One region of the Mesorhizobium sp. CO1-1-11 genome, then DNA from elsewhere that is predicted to be linked to it. Evidence: riboswitches for the same ligand, from Rfam matches in the RefSeq annotation. Region 1 holds a riboswitch; each other region holds the start of a gene.

The links. A riboswitch is a leader RNA that binds a small molecule or an ion and turns the genes downstream of it on or off. The one in region 1 is predicted to bind cobalamin.
Region 2: it holds a riboswitch for cobalamin, as region 1 does, so the genes downstream of both, bluB (5,6-dimethylbenzimidazole synthase) here and LB554_RS06435 (DUF1636 family protein) in region 1, are expected to answer to the same signal.
Region 3: it holds a riboswitch for cobalamin, as region 1 does, so the genes downstream of both, LB554_RS08180 (aromatic ring-hydroxylating oxygenase subunit alpha) here and LB554_RS06435 (DUF1636 family protein) in region 1, are expected to answer to the same signal.

What each region holds. Positions count from the first base shown of each region.
Region 1 is NZ_JAIUHE010000004.1:239,343-244,471, forward strand. It holds gene LB554_RS06425 (cobaltochelatase subunit CobN) at 1-1,483, opposite strand, end outside; gene cobW (cobalamin biosynthesis protein CobW) at 1,503-2,540, opposite strand; gene LB554_RS06435 (DUF1636 family protein) at 2,543-2,971, opposite strand; cobalamin riboswitch at 3,009-3,216, opposite strand; gene LB554_RS06440 (winged helix-turn-helix domain-containing protein) at 3,246-4,445, opposite strand; gene LB554_RS06445 (NADH-quinone oxidoreductase subunit A) at 4,781-5,129, shown strand, end outside.
Region 2 is NZ_JAIUHE010000028.1:20,201-25,329, forward strand. It holds gene LB554_RS26295 (TetR/AcrR family transcriptional regulator) at 119-727, shown strand; gene LB554_RS26300 (hypothetical protein) at 818-1,801, shown strand; partial or broken gene bluB (5,6-dimethylbenzimidazole synthase) at 1,918-2,592, opposite strand; cobalamin riboswitch at 2,595-2,777, opposite strand; gene LB554_RS26310 (histone deacetylase family protein) at 2,956-3,882, shown strand; gene LB554_RS26315 (exodeoxyribonuclease VII small subunit) at 3,886-4,137, shown strand; gene LB554_RS26320 (DUF2277 domain-containing protein) at 4,229-4,495, shown strand; gene LB554_RS26325 (pirin family protein) at 4,534-5,129, shown strand, end outside.
Region 3 is NZ_JAIUHE010000006.1:13,446-18,574, reverse strand. It holds gene LB554_RS08195 (serine kinase) at 1-643, opposite strand, end outside; gene LB554_RS08190 (PqqD family peptide modification chaperone) at 676-1,107, opposite strand; gene LB554_RS08185 (hybrid-cluster NAD(P)-dependent oxidoreductase) at 1,249-2,349, opposite strand; gene LB554_RS08180 (aromatic ring-hydroxylating oxygenase subunit alpha) at 2,427-3,674, opposite strand; cobalamin riboswitch at 3,787-3,989, opposite strand; gene LB554_RS08175 (DUF680 domain-containing protein) at 4,482-4,682, shown strand; gene LB554_RS08170 (DUF680 domain-containing protein) at 4,752-4,958, shown strand; gene LB554_RS08165 (DUF680 domain-containing protein) at 5,029-5,129, shown strand, end outside.

The sequences.
Region 1 (5,129 bases):
GCCGCGACGAAAGTTCAATTTCCCCCCTAGAGGGGGAGATGTCCGGCAGGACAGAGGGGGGCGCCTCGCGAAGACCTGTCTCGCTTTCCGCTCTGCCCCAAGCAGCCTCTACAGCGGCAGTTGCAGACGTCGGTAACTCCGTCGAAAAGGAGTTATAGTCTGCCAGCCTCAGCCCATCACTGCCCCGCTCCAGCAAATCCAGCAATTCACGCGGCGTTTGCGGAATCCCGTCAACGGCATAGCCCTGTTCGCTCAAGTCGTGCAGCATGGCCAGCACGCTGGACGGCACGTCCAGCCCGACCGCATAGCCTGTGCGGCCGGGGGCACTGGGATAATCGGGAATCAGGATCGCGAGCTTGCGCTCCTCCCGTCTTGTCTCCCGCAGCCGGATGAAAGCCGCGACTCGACCCGCCACTTGCTCCACCCGATCCAGTTCCGGGCGGTTCGCCAACGCACGATGGCCAAGCGCCGGATCGATATCGCTCTCGGCCTTAAAGGAAATGGCGCCGGCGAGGATGCGGCCGTCAAGTTCGGGCAGCACGACATGCATGGCAAGGTCGGCGGGCGCCAGGCCGCGCTGGTTTTTTTCCCAGATGTCGCGGCGCGTGGTGGCAACGATGACCTGGAAGACGGGCACGCCGGCGCGGTCGAACAAGGTTTCGACGCCGGGTTCGGCGCCGGAAGCGAAAGCGGTCGCGGTGACGATCGCGGCGGGTTTCAGCGATGCGATGGCATTTTCGACGAACGCCAGCGACACCGGATCCTTCAGACTGGAAACGAAGATCGGCACCGGAGCCAATCCCCTGGAGCGCAAAGCCTCGGCCAGCGCATCGATCGGGGCGACATCGGCGGCAAGCAGCATCGATCGGTAGAAGAGAATCGGGATGATGGGTGTGCCGGCATTTGAACCGGCCGGCTCCTCCGCGACCCCCAATCCAGCCTGATAGTAACCGGCCTTCGGCACGCTGACCGGACTGGCGACGGGTGTGTCCTGTCCGGCCAATCTCGCCAGCATCCGCACCAGCGTGCTCATATTGGCCGGGCCGCCCTCGCGGAAATAGCCGAGCAGGCCGTCCAGTTCGGCGCGCGGCAGCGTCGAGGCTTCGATCAGCCTGAGATCCTCGTCATGGCTTTCACCGGGAAGCAGCGCCAGTTTGATGCCGCGTTCGCGGGCAATCACCGCCAGTTGGTCGCAGCCATAGCGCCACCAGTCGTAGCCGCCGAGGATGCGCACCAGGATGATTTTGGCGTGGCGGGCGACGCAGTCTATCCAGAGGTCGACGGACATGGGATGGCGCAGGTCGCGCAGTGCGGCCAGCCGCATCGAGGGCAGGCGACCGGCATCGGCCTTCCACGCCGCAGCCAGTCCGGCGAGATCGCTGTCGGTGAAGGACAGGGCCACGATATCCGCCGGCGCCTGCCTGAGGTCGACGGGCTCGGCGAGATCGTCGAGCGAGGCGGAGGTCGTGGTGAGGATGTGCATCGCGGCCCGGGCCTGAAAATCAGCCGGCGAGGATACGTTCGATCGCCGGGCGGTTCAGCCCCTTGAGGCCAATGACGACGAGGCGCGAGCGGCGGTCGTCCCCGGCGGTCCAGGCGCGGTCGTAGTAATGATTGACGCGCGGGCCGACGGCCTGCAGCAGGAGCCGCATCGGTTTGCCGCCGACCTCGACGAAGCCTTTCACGCGCAGCACGTTTTCCTGTTCGGCGGCCGCGGCGACGCGCTTTGCCAGCTCGTCGGGATTGGCGATCGAGGGAATGTCGACGATGAACGTGTCGAAGTCGTCATGCTCGTGATCGAATGCGCCGTCATGGTGGGACTTGCGGTTCTCGATGTCGTCCTCGACGGCGAGACCGAGCCCGAGCAGCACCGAGGGATCGACCTTGCCATGAGACGTCGGCACGATCTTCACGGCGCGGGCGGAGTGTTCGTTGACGATGGCCTTGGCGCGGGCTGAACCGGCGGCGTCCATCTGGTCGCTCTTCGACAGGATGATCAGGTCGGCGCAGGCGATCTGATCCTCGAACACTTCCTCGACCGGATCGTCATGGTCGAGGCTCTCGTCCTGCGCGCGCTGCGCCTGCAGGGCGTCCATGTCATTGGCGACGCGGCCTTCCGCCAGTGCGGGACCGTCGACCACGGCGATGACGCCATCGACCGTTACGCGGCTCTTCACCGTCGGCCACTGGAAAGCCTGGACCAGCGGTTTGGGCAGAGCGAGGCCCGAGGTTTCGATCAGGATATGGTCGACCTTCGGCGTCAGCGACAGGATCCTGTCGAGCGCCGGCACAAAATCGTCGGCCACGGTGCAGCAGATGCAGCCATTGGCCAGTTCGACGATGTTTTCCTCTGGGCAGGTGTCGATGCCGCATCCCTTGAGGATCTCGCCGTCGATGCCGATGTCGCCGAACTCGTTGACGATGATGGCGATCCGCTTGCCGCCGGCGTTTTCCAGGAGATGGCGGACCAGCGTCGTCTTGCCGGCGCCGAGGAAGCCGGTGACGACGGTGCAGGGAACGCGGGACAGAGATGTTGTCATGATCAATCTTTCAGCATGTCGAGGGGAGGGATGCGGGCAATGAGGCCGCGCTTGAGGCTATCGGGTCTGCCTCGCCAGGGAATGAGGCCGTCGTTCGAGGTGGCGAAGAGTTTCGCGCCGGTGACGAGATCGGCGCCGCTGGTCGTGGTCAGATCGCCGAACACATAGCTCCAGCAGCCGTCGCGCAGGACCGCGGCGCTCAGCCGGCGCTTGCAATTGCCGAGGCATTCGACCGTGCGGATGCGAATCTTCTCGCCCGAGGCGGCTTGGCGCGTATCTTCGGCCAAAAGTTCGCCGGCCCGGGGATGGGCGTCGGAGCCGGTCTCGTCGCGACAGGAAGCGCAGACGATGACCGTGATGCCGGCCAGGGGATGATCCCCGCCGGACGAAATGTCGGTTGTTTCAGCCGAAAAACTGCTGTCGCGATCCACATCAGGCTCCTTGCCCGGAAAACCCGCCAGGCGATCGGATTCTTGCATTCCAGACGGCAGGTCTCCTGGCTCGCGGGTCATCGCCTTGGGTAGCCGCCTTCCCGGGACAATCCCAGTGGCTTTCGGCCTTGGCTCTTCGCTCACAGTTGCGGGGACAGCCGCGGATTTGGGATCTTCAATCCCGCACCGCATTCCCTCTTGGCTCCTCCCTTTGCCGAGAGGAGACCGTCTGGATGGGATTTAGGCTCTTGCGGGCAGCGGTGTCAACGCGAGCTTACGACACCGCGATGTCGGACAGCGCCGGGCCGAGGTCGCCGGCAGGCGTTATTTCCATGCGCTCGAGGCCAAGCCAGCCCTGCATCTGGTTCAATTCCTCGAAGAGCTGGGCTGCGGTTTCGGGCGGTGCGCCGGGCTCGGCGTAGGCGGCATGGACGCGCAGGACACTGGCCGGCCGGTCAGCCTTGAGGTCGACGCGCGCCACGATCCTGTCGCCGAGCAGGAAAGGCAGGACATAGTAGCCGTATTGGCGCTTGTCGGCCGGCGTGTAGATTTCGATGCGGTAATGGAAGTCGAACAGCCGCTCCGAGCGCGAACGCTCGAAGACGACCGGATCGAACGGCGCCAGCAGAGCGCGGGCCTCAATCTTGCGCGGGATACGGGCGTCCTTGTGAAGGTAAGCCGGCTTGTCCCAGCCCTCGACACGGACCGGCAGCAAGTCGCCGAGCTCGACCAGTTCCTCCAGCCGGCCTTTCATGTCGGCCGGCGAGAGTCGAAAATAATCGCGCAGGTCGCCTGATGTCGCCACGCCATGGGCACGGGCGGAAATGCGCAGCAATTCGCGGTGCGCGTCCTCAGGCGTCGGTACCGGCAGATCGAGGATCGCCTGCGGCAGCACGCGCTCCGGCAGGTCGTAAAAGCGCTCGAAGCCGCGCCGGTGCGCCGTGGTGATGCGCCCGGCCCAGAACAGCCATTCGAAGGCGTGCTTGGCATGGCTCCAACCCCACCAGCCACCGGAGCCTTTCTGGCCTTCGAGCGCCGAAGCGGCGATCGGCCCGCGCGCGACGACCTCGCGGTAGATCTCTTCTATATAGGCGGCGTGCTCGCGGCCCCATTTGGCCAGCCCCAGATACATTTCATCGCCTTGCTCGGCGCGCTGCATGCGCCAGCGCATCAGTGGGTAGGTCTCGACCGGCAGGAACGAGGCTTCATGCGCCCAATATTCGAAGACGGTGCGCTTGCGCGTTACGGCGGCGTTGTCGAGCAAAGCGAGGGGATAGGGGCCGAGACGCGAATAGAGCGGCATGTAATGAGCGCGCACCACCGCACTGACGGAATCGATCTGCAACAGGCCGGTGCGGGACAGAACGCGGGCGAAATGGCGGCGGTCCGGCGTGCCGGCGGGGCGGGGATCGAGAAATCCCTGGGCGGCGAGGGCGATGCGCCGGGCGGCGGCAAGCGAGATCTTTTCCTTCATGCGTATGCGTCCCTGATGGACCTGTCTGGCGTCATTGCCCGGCGTGATTCCCGTCCATGCTAGCAGGGTTTTGGCGGCAACCCTGTCAGGAGACAAAAGTGGAGTGAAAAGCGAAGGGAATCAAACAGGAGCGGATGGGACCAGTTTCTCCCGGAATGCCGTCCAGCTCGGTGTTTTGAACAATGTTTGACTTGCTTCGCTGGAAGTGCTGCGCTAACCCTCGCCGCGTTGCAGCATAGGCCCCTTAAAACGGTTCAGCGGTTAATCTGTCACGCTTCCGCATTAAGGTTCGGTGCTGTAGTCAAAGTGGATTGGCGCCAACGGAAAGCCGCTGCATGAACGCACTTCTCAGTTCGTACCTGCCCATCGTCCTGTTTATCGGCGTGGCACTGGTCGTCGGCCTGGCGCTGCTGGCGGCTCCGTTCCTGGTGGCGTATCGCAACCCCGATCCCGAAAAGCTTTCCGCCTACGAGTGCGGTTTCAACTCGTTCGACGATGCCCGCATGAAATTCGACATCCGCTTCTACCTGGTGTCGATCCTGTTCATTATATTCGACCTGGAAGTTGCCTTCCTCTTCCCCTGGGCAGTGTCCTTCTCGAAGATCGGCATGCTCGGTTTCTGGTCAATGATGGTGTTTTTGGCAGTGCTGACCATCGGCTTTGCCTATGAATGGAAAAAAGGAG
Region 2 (5,129 bases), on a different contig from region 1:
TCCTGTTCCTCGACAAGGGGCGATTCGACAGTTACATACGAGACGTATAAGTGTTAAATAGAGCATACGTCGCGTATGTCAATTGGCATACGGAGCGTATGTAAGTAAGGCCAGAAGCATGCATCGACCGCGCAAGGAGATGATCGCCGAGACACGCGCCAAGCTGATCGCCGCGGCGCGCCAGGCTTTCGGCACCATCGGCTATGCCGAAGCGTCGATGGATGATTTCACCGCGTCGGCCGGGCTGACGCGCGGCGCCCTTTACCATCACTTCGGCGACAAGAAGGGACTGCTTGAGGCGGTTATCGCCGAAATCGACGCGGAAATGGCGGCCCGGGTGAATGAGGTCGCGTCGCGGGCGCCGACCCGCTGGCAGCATTTCGTCGACGAATGCACCACCTATATCGAAATGGCGCTGGAGCCGGAAATCCAGCGCATCATGTTCCGGGATGGTCCGGCTGTGCTGGGCGATCCGGCACTGTGGTCGAATGCCAATGCCTGCGTCGGTTCAATGACCGATCATCTGACAGCGCTGCAGCGGGAAGGGGTGGTCGTCCCCGGCGTCGACCCGGAGTCGGCAGCGCGGCTGATCAATGGGGCGAGCAGCCAGGCCGCGCAGCGCATCGCCAATTCGCAAGATCCCGAAACGACATCGAAGATGGTGGTGGCCGCGTTCAAGCAATTGCTCGAAGGCCTGCTGAAAAAGCCGGAAGCGCTTTCAAGATGAACCACCATGGCAGTCCCGCCACTGCCTGCAATTGACAATAGCCGGTTTGAGCGCATCCTCCGCAGCCATCTCTGAGGGGAGATTCGGGGCATGTGGGATTTCGATATCGGCAGGTCGGTGTCCATCATGATGCGGACCTGGCCTTTCATTGTCTTTCGCATGATCATCTATTTTGGGATCACCCTGGCCTACATCGTGGCCACCGGCACCGGCGCCTCCGTCGGCTATGGCGTCGGCCATATTTCCACCGATCCCGACGGACCATTGTCTTTTGCGATGTGGGGCGGCGTGGTCGGTTTCGGCATCGTCTCGATCGCCGTCTACTGGATCCGCGAATACATTCTCTACGTCGTCAAGGCGGGCCATATCGCCGTCATGGTGCATCTGATCGACGGCAATGATATTCCCCACGGCCAGAACCAGATCGCCTACGCGAAAGAGGTCGTGACCGAGCGTTTTGCCGAGGCCAACATCCTTTTCGTCGTCGACCAATTGGTCAAGGGCGCCATACGCGCCATCACCGGCCTGCTCGGCGGCATCGCGGCCTTCCTGCCCATTCCTGGCCTGAGCGGCCTGGTTTCGTTCCTCAACACGGTGATTCGCCTGTCGCTGACCTATGTCGACGAGATCATTCTCGGCTACAACATCCGCATCAGTTCGTCCTCGCCGTTCGAAACCGCGCGCCAAGGCGTTGTGCTCTACGCCCAGAACGGCAAGACCATGGTCAAGAATGCCGTCTGGCTAGGGGTCATCATGTGGGGCGTGTCGTTCGTGATTTTCCTGCTGATGCTGGCTCCGGCAGCCGCTATTCTTTACGTCATGCCCGGGCAGCTCGCCGGCTGGGCTTTCGTGCTGGCAATCGTCTTTGCCTGGGCTTTCAAGGCGGCCTTCATTGAGCCGTTCGCCATTGCCTGCCTGATGCAGGTCTATTTCAAGACCATCGAGGGTCAGGTGCCCGATGCCGCCTGGGACGCCAGGCTGGCCGAAGCCTCGTCGAAGTTCAGGGAACTCAAGGACAAGGCGCTCTCCACTTTCGGCGGTTCGCGCTGGGGCACTGCCGGCGCGACGAGCTGATCAACCGGCCTCGCCGGCGCACCGGCGACGGTGCCGAGGCGCGCCACTGCTGATTTGAGCGGCGCTTCGCCTTGCCCGCGAAAAGTCTCGCTCATGATAAGCTCGGGCAACGGCAGCCGCCGGCCCCAGCCGTGTGTTTCGAGCTCCGGCTTCGGTGCGAACTCGGAAACACGGCCGACGCAGAGATAGGCGATCGGTGTCACCTGGTCGGGAATGGCCAGCAAGCTTTTCAGCGCTTGCGCCTCGATGATGCTGACCCAGCCGACGCCAACGCCTTCGGCGCGTGCCGCCAGCCAGAAATTCTGCACCGCGCAGACCGTGCTGTAGAGATCCATCTCCGGATTGTGCCAGCGCCCCAGCGGCGAGCCTTTCGAGCGTTCGCGGTCGCAGGTGATGCAGATGTTGAGAGCGCTTTCGCAAATGCCTTCGAGCTTGAGCTTGCGGTAGAGCGCCTGCCGTTCTGCCTCGATTTCAGGCAGTTCCCGTTCTCGCGCGGCCAGGAACAGGTCGCGCACTTCCGCCCGCCGCGCGGCATCGCGAATGACGATGAAATTCCAAGGTTGCATGAAGCCGACCGACGGCGCGTGGTGGGCGGCAAGCAGCAGCCGCGCCAGCACCTCGTCGTCGATGGCCTCCGATGTAAAATGGCTGCGGACGTCGCGCCGCGTGAAGATGGCGCGGTAAACAGCGTCGCGCGCAATCTGGTCAAATCCATCGCCCATTGGAGTGGTCATAGCTTCCGGCATCGCTTGTCCCCTTGCGATTGCAATCGATGTCATCCGCCTGACCATGCGGATGACGATGCCTGCCAGGCCGGTCTTCTGGCTCGGGATCAACCCGCGTCCGGTGCCTTCCCGTCATCGACAGTGGCATTTACCGGCGCGGTCCCCCTCACAGCGTTGGGCACGCCACGGAGTTCAACCGTGTTCCCGATTCTCCCGCCAGGGCATTTGCAGCCAAGTGGAATCACTTGGCGTCGCAAAATGCGGCTAAAACAAACAGCCCGGCGGGCACCAGGCAGTGGTTGCGACCTTACGCCGAAGGGCCGGCGCCGCCAATGCCCGCAGCGACATGAATGGACGCAGGTTCGATTTTCCCCAGCGATCAAGCCGCAACGCATGGCCATCACGACGCCGGGGCACTAGATAGGGGGCATGGCCACCCGTCTCTACACGCACCCGATCTTTCTCGAACACATCACGCCGCCCGGTCACCCCGAGCGGCCCGACCGCCTGCGCGCCATCGAGCGCGTGCTCGACGACGAAGCTTTTGCCACGCTTGACCGCGTCGAGGCACCGCACGGCGACGAGGCGACCATCCTCTACGCGCATCCCGCCGATTTCGTCGCGCGTGTCCGCGCCGCCATCCCCGACGAAGGCATTGCCCGCATCGACGCCGACACCACCGCCAGCCCGAAAAGCTGGCAAGCGGTGATTACGGCGATCGGTGCCGCCAATGCTGCCGTCGACGACGTCTTTGCGGGCCGTGCCGACAACGTTTTCGTCGCCGCCCGTCCGCCCGGCCACCATGCCGAAAAGACCACGGCCATGGGCTTCTGCTTCTTCAACACGGCGGCAATCGCAGCGCGCCATGCGCAGAAGAAGCACGGCGCCGAGCGTGTCGCGGTCGTCGACTGGGACGTGCACCACGGCAACGGCACGCAGGATATTTTTTGGGACGATCCCTCGGTGCTCTATTGCTCGACGCACCAGATGCCGCTTTATCCCGGCACGGGCGCGAAGAGTGAGACCGGCGCCGGCAACATCGTCAATGCGCCGCTGGCGCCTCGGACGGGCAGCGAGGTGTTTCGCGATGCGTTCCTGTCGCGCGTGCTGCCGGCACTCGACAATTTCGCGCCGGATCTGATTATCATTTCGGCCGGCTTCGATGCGCACCATCGCGACCCGCTGGCGGAAATCAATCTGACCGAGGACGATTTCGACTGGGCGACCGGCCAGCTGATGCAGCGCGCCGCACGCCACGGCGGCAACCGGCTCGTCAGCCTGCTCGAGGGCGGCTACGATCTGCAGGGATTGGCATTTTCGGTCGCCGCCCATGTCGGGCGACTGATGAAAGGATGAATGATGACCGGTGAGATCAACGAAGACGTCAAGGCGATGAGCTTCGAACAGGCACTCGACGCACTGGAGAAGATCGTCGACGATCTAGAGCGTGGCGACGTGCCGCTCGACCAGTCGATCCGGATTTACGAGCGCGGCGAGGCGCTGAAGGTCCATTGCGACCGGCTGCTGAAGGCCGCCGAGGACAAGGTCGAGAAGATCAGGCTGTCGCGCGACGGCAAGCCGGTTGGAACCGAGCCGCTCGACGCGGACTGAGGTCCGGAGCAGCCTACCGGTTTTTGGACACGATCATCATTGAGGATACAGTTCGTCCCGATTGAAACGGACAAGAGGAGATACGGAAGCGATGTGCAGAAACATCAAGACCCTGTTCAATTTTGATCCGCCGGCAACCAACGACGAAGTCCGCGACGCGGCACTGCAGTTTGTCCGCAAGCTGAGCGGCACGACGCGGCCTTCTGCCAAGAACCAGCATGCGTTCGATCATGCCGTCGAAGCCATCGCGGCATCCGCACGCGAATTGCTCGATTCCCTCGAAACCCACCAGCATCCGCGCAATCGCGAAGAGGTGGCAGCCAAATTAAAAGCAAAAGCGGCGATCCGGTTCGCCTGATATGCCCAAGCGCCACTGACCGCTGACGAGGAGAGTTCATGAGCTTCTTCCCCGGCAAAGACCCTGAGGCCGGCGATGCCTTCGCCAGCGACCAGATCGAGCTGATGGTTATCCCTAACGCCAAGGACATTGGCGGTTTCGAGGTGCGTCGCGCCTTGCCGACCGCCAAGCGGCGCCTGGTCGGGCCGTTCATCTTCTTCGATCGAATGGGTCCCGCGATCATGCGCGCCGGCCAGGCGCTCGATGTCCGTCCCCACCCGCATATCGGCCTGTCGACCGTGACCTATCTGTTCGACGGCAAGATCAGGCACCGCGATTCGCTCGGCACCGAGATGGTCATCCAACCCGGCGACGTGAACCTGATGACGGCCGGTCGCGGCATCGTCCACTCCGAGCGCACGCCGCAGGAATTGCGCGGCGCGCCGATGTCGATCTCCGGCCTGCAGACCTGGTTGGCTCTGCCGGACGGCAAGGAAGAGGTGGCACCGGTGTTCGAGAACACCGCGGCGCTGCGGCTTCCTGAAATCGACGCCGAAGGCGTCAGCGGCCGGGTCGTCATCGGCGATTTCCAGGGTTTGCGGTCTCCGGTGCGGGCCGATTCCGAGACACTCTATGCAGATTTGCGGCTGGCGCC
Region 3 (5,129 bases), on a different contig from region 1:
CGGTCACGCCGTCGGTGAGATCGATCAGCACATAGTCGTCGCCGACACTGTCGAGCCCGTTAAGCAGGCCGGCGGCGACGGTGCCCGATTTCCCGGCCCCGCCCGAGCCGGCAAGCAGAATACCGTTGCCGTCGATGCCAAGCGTGCCGGCATGCGTCAGCCGCATGCCGCGCGCGGCATATTCCCAGTGCAGGAAGGCGCGCAGCGGTGCTCCCGGCTCCCAGGGCGGAAAGGCATCGGCCGAGGCCATCAGCTGCACGCCGACGCGGCGGTGCGGATCGTAGACCTGCCAGAAATCCAGGTCGTGGAAATGGTGCCCGCGCAAACCGGCTTCGGCGAGCCGTTTGGCAAAACCGTGCTCGGTGAAATGGGCATCGCCCCAGTGCGCCGGCTCCGGGATGCCGTCAATGCCGGGATGCGCGATGAAGATGCGACCCGTGGACGGTGCCGGCTGGTCATGCCCGGGCTCGACAAAAGCATGGCCCAATGCATCGGCAAGCACGCCGTGACCGAGATGCACGGTCAGCTCAAGCCAGGGCAGGCGAACCTTTCGCATGGTCGGATAGCGCGCGGCCGCGCCTTCAGCGGCGGCGATGAGATACCGGGCGTAATCCGGCAAGGTTTCGAGCGTGACGCGGGGCATCAATCGCCTTCCCTCACGCTGCGGCCGCCCCGTCAGGAAGCCTGCTTGACCGCCGGCCAGCCGAGAGGTTCCTCGACCTCGTGGATGGGATCAACGACGATCAGGTCGGCGAGGTCGTCGTGAATGCTCACATTGAGCGGCTCGTTCGTGGCGGCAAGCTCGGCAGGCAAATCGCCCGGCAAAGGCTGCGCCGCCGCGTCCAAGCGCACCAGCAAACCCAATTCGAGCAATTGCGATATGAAGTGTTCGAGTTCGGCCTGGCCTATTGTCGAGCCGCCGGCGCTCAGCCCGACCAGGGCCTGGGCGTCCGCGCCGGATGAAAGCGCCTGCCATACCTTGCTGCCGGAATCGGAAAAGCCGAAATATTTGCCATTGGCAAGATTGAGCACCACGGCCTCGCCATCGAAAGACTCGAAAACGATATCCCGGCTCGCTACCGCATAGGCGTGGGAGTCATGCGTCATTGTTGCCCCGTCCTGCATTTCCTGCCCGCCAGCAGGACCGCTTCCACCAACAACGCCTGTAAACTTTCAGGTCTTCCTTGGCAAGGTAACCTTTGCCGGCAACGCGGGACCATTTCCGGGTTCAGTCGAAAGCCGGGCGGATCAAGCCTCGATTTCAAGCGGCGACAATGGCTTGGAACAACAGGCCAGGATGAAGCCATCATCGATCTCATGATCGAGGATGCCGCCATTGTGGCTCATCTCGACGCTGCCGGAGACTTTCTTCACTTTGCAAGTTCCGCACAGGCCGAATTCGCAGGCGGCCGGTATTCGCACACCCGAGGCGCGCGCCGTCTGCAGCACGGTCTGGCCGGCGACACAGTCGGCGTCGACATCCGAAAGCGCGAAGCGGATCGGCGTCGCGGCTTCGACGCAAATCGCCGCGTCGTCTTCAGCCGGCGAGGCAAACGGCTCCGGGATTTCCTCCGCCGCCGGCGCGGCAAAGCTCTCCTGATGGTATTTTGCCATGTCGAACCCGGCGGCCTCCAGCATGCCGCGCACGGCGCGCATGAAAGGGTCGGGGCCGCAGCAGAAGATTTCGCGTTCGCGGAAATCGGGCGCCAGGAGCGGCAGCCGGATGGCGTCGATGCGGCCCATATGGCCGTACCAGCCCTCGCGGCTCGACCGCTCCTCGATCATGAAGCCGAGCGACAGGCCCGGCATATGGCCGCCGAGCAGTTCGAGTTCCTTGCGAAAGATGATCTCTTCCGGGCGCCGCGCGCAATTGACGAAGCCGACATCGGTCCATGGCGCGCAGTCGTTCAGCCAGCGCAGCATCGACATCATCGGCGTCACGCCCGAACCGGCCGAGATGAACAGGTATTTCGCCGCCGGGTGGCTGTGCAGCGAAAAGTCGCCGCCCGGTCCATAGGCCTTGACGTGGGAGCCGGGCGTCAGGTGATCGAACATCCAGCGTGTGCCGACGCTGCCCGCTTGCGCCTTCACCGTCACCGCGATCGAGAATGGCCGTGACGGCGATGATGACAGCGTGTAGGTGCGCATCAGCGGGCCGTCCGGTGTCGGCAATTCCAGCGTCACGAACTGGCCCGGCTTGTAGCGGAACCAGGTCTGGTTGTCGGAGCGGAAGGTGAAGGTCTTGACGTCGGGCGCCTCGTCGCTGACGCCGGTTACTTCCAGCACCTGCAGCCTGTCGTTCCACGGCGCCATCTGGTCGAGGTGGCGATAGAGGCCAAGATCAGTCATGGCGTTCATCCCTGCATACCTTTCATTTTGGGCGTGTCGTGATCCCAAAGCCGCTGCACAGTTTTGGCCGACATGCGCTAGGCGACACTGCGCAGGGCAGGCCGGCCGTCTTCGGAAAGCCGTGGGCCGATAAAGCGCGCGTACCAGTCGACGAACTGGATGACGCCGCCCTCGTGCAGCTCCGAATAGGGACCGGGCTCGTAGGCCGGCGACAGGATGCCGAAGGCATTTTCCTCGACGATGCGGCGGTCCTGGTCGTTGGTCTCGGTCCAGACATGGGTGAGTTCGGCGAGATCGTAGTCGACGCCTTCCACGGCATCCTTGTGGACCAGCCATTTGGTCGTAACCGCTGTTTCCGTGGCGCTGACCGGCAGCACGCGGAACGTCACCGCATGATCCACGAGGATATGGTTCCAGGTTGTCGGGTAGTGATAGTGCATCAGCGTGCCGATCCGGTCGGCCGAGACGCTGTCGGACAGGTTCTTCTTCACCGCCCGCTTGCCGGTCATCGTGTAGCTCTGGGCATCGCGCAGCAGCGGCGCGCGGGTGGCGCGGTATTGTCCGGCCGGGTCGATGCGAAACTTGCTGGGCAGGCCAACAGCTTCGCACTTCGCCCAGTGGGCCAGCATCTCCGGATCGCTGTCGGCGCCTTGCACGCCGGTCACGGTCGGCGCTTCCGGGAAGGTCTTGCACAGCTCAGGATGGTTGCCCGCGCAATGGTAGCATTCGCGGTTGTTTTCCCAGACCAGCTTCCAGTTGCCCTTCTCGATGATCGTGCTCTCGAAGGCGATCTTGGCCTCGCTCAGCCGGTGCGGCTGGAGATAGGGCTCGATCATCGCCCGCATCGGCGCGAAGTCGGCGGGCTCCTTGGCCAGGCAGATGAAGACATAGCCGGCGACGCTTTCGCAGGCGACCGGCTTGAGCCCGAACTGGCTCTTGTCGAACCCATCGGCCATCTGGCGGGCGAACAGCAGCCGGCCGTCGAGTTCGTAGGTCCACTGGTGATAGGGACACACCAGTTTGGCGGCCATGCCCTTGTCGGTGTTGCAGACGCGGCTGCCGCGATGGCGGCAGGAATTGTGGAAAGCGTTGATCTTGCCCTGCTGATCGCGCACCAGCACGACCGGATAGTCGCCGATCTGCACGGTGATGAAGCTGCCCGGCTTGGGCAACTCGCAATCATGGCCGATGAACAGCCAGTCGCGATACCAGATCAGTTCCATGTCAAGCTTGAAGTAGTCCGGGTCGGTATAGAAGGGCTGTTCCAGCGAAAGGCCCTGTCTGCGGCCGTTCAAAAGCCTCAGCATGTCGTTGCGCGCGTCCATGTCCTGTCCTCATTTTCAAGGACTGAACTGGTGGTGATGGAGGAAGGACTGGGCGCAAGCCGGCGAAAGCCGGACAACACCATCCGCCCCTTGACCGCCCACCGCGATCAGTCGAGTTCTAGCGATCTCGGGCTGGTTTCCGGGCTCTGGAGTTGTCCTGGCGGACCATCGCGACACCTTCCCAAGCTTTCGCCCAGTGGTCTCCCGTTGCGACTTGAACTCCACCACCGTTGCGGGGGCAGCGCCGGAATCTGACCGGCTTCCCAATTCTCCGCTCCGTCGTCACGCAGCGGCACCTGAGATCGCTCGATCTAATCACGACAGGGTTTGCGACATCGGCACGAAAGCGACATCGCATCCATGCGGCGCGACACATACGCGGGATCGTCCCGGCGCGGTTGCAGCGGGGGAATCGCCTTTTCTCGCCAGGCGCGCGGGCACCGTTTTCGACCCTCAGCCGGGCCGGAAAAGGGTTAATGGTTTCGAAAAGTGACTATTAGCAGAGTCTAAAATCGAACCGAACGGTTCGTTTCTGTTGACGGTGCGTGCAGGACGGTGTGAACGCCCAGCCTTCCGACACAGTTGGTGATCGGGTCGTGATCTTAGACAACTATTTGATATCAAATGGAAAAATGAGACATGTAGAAGGCGTTGGTACAATTTCAAGTGGTGGAGTCATGGTCCACGCTGAACAACTTCGTGATTGGAAACGGCAAGGGGGCTCTCCCACATCGGGGCTGTCCGAACGACGCGATTTAATCCCAAGACACGCCGCTAGACGGACGGGAAAAATACTGGAGTACAAAAATGAAAAAGATCATTCTCACTGCCGCCGCCCTTCTGGCTATTTCCGGCAGCGCCTTCGCTAGCAGCGACCATTATGGTTCGAACGCCGCGACCCCCACGGCTACTGTCGACAGCTCCTACACCGCTTCGACCAAGAAGTCGGAGCCGGCTGCCCAGACGCCTGTGACGGGCGCCGACCACAACCTCTTCGGCAACAATTAATAGCCATCCCCGGCACGCGGCGGGTGACCCTGCCGCGCTGGTGGACCCTACAAATTCAGGAGTATTAAAATGAACAAGATCCTCATTGCTGCCGCTGCCGTTCTGGCTCTCTCCGGCAGCGCTTTCGCCGGCAGCGACAACTATGGTTCCAACGGCGCCAACCAGGCTGCTGCCGCTTCGACCGACAATTCGAACACCGCGTCGATCGGCAAGTCGGCTCCGGCCACCTCGGCGCCTGTCCAGCAGGGCAGCGACCGCAACCTCTTCGGCCATTAACGGCCATCCCACGGCCGGTGGGCTCTGGCCCGCCGGTCCGCGGGACTTCCAAAATTCAGGAGTACCTAAAATGAACAAGATCCTCATTGCCGCCGCCGCCGTTCTGGCCGTCTCCGGCAGCGCCTTCGCCGGCAGCGACAATTATGGCTCCAACGGCGTCAACCAGCCCAC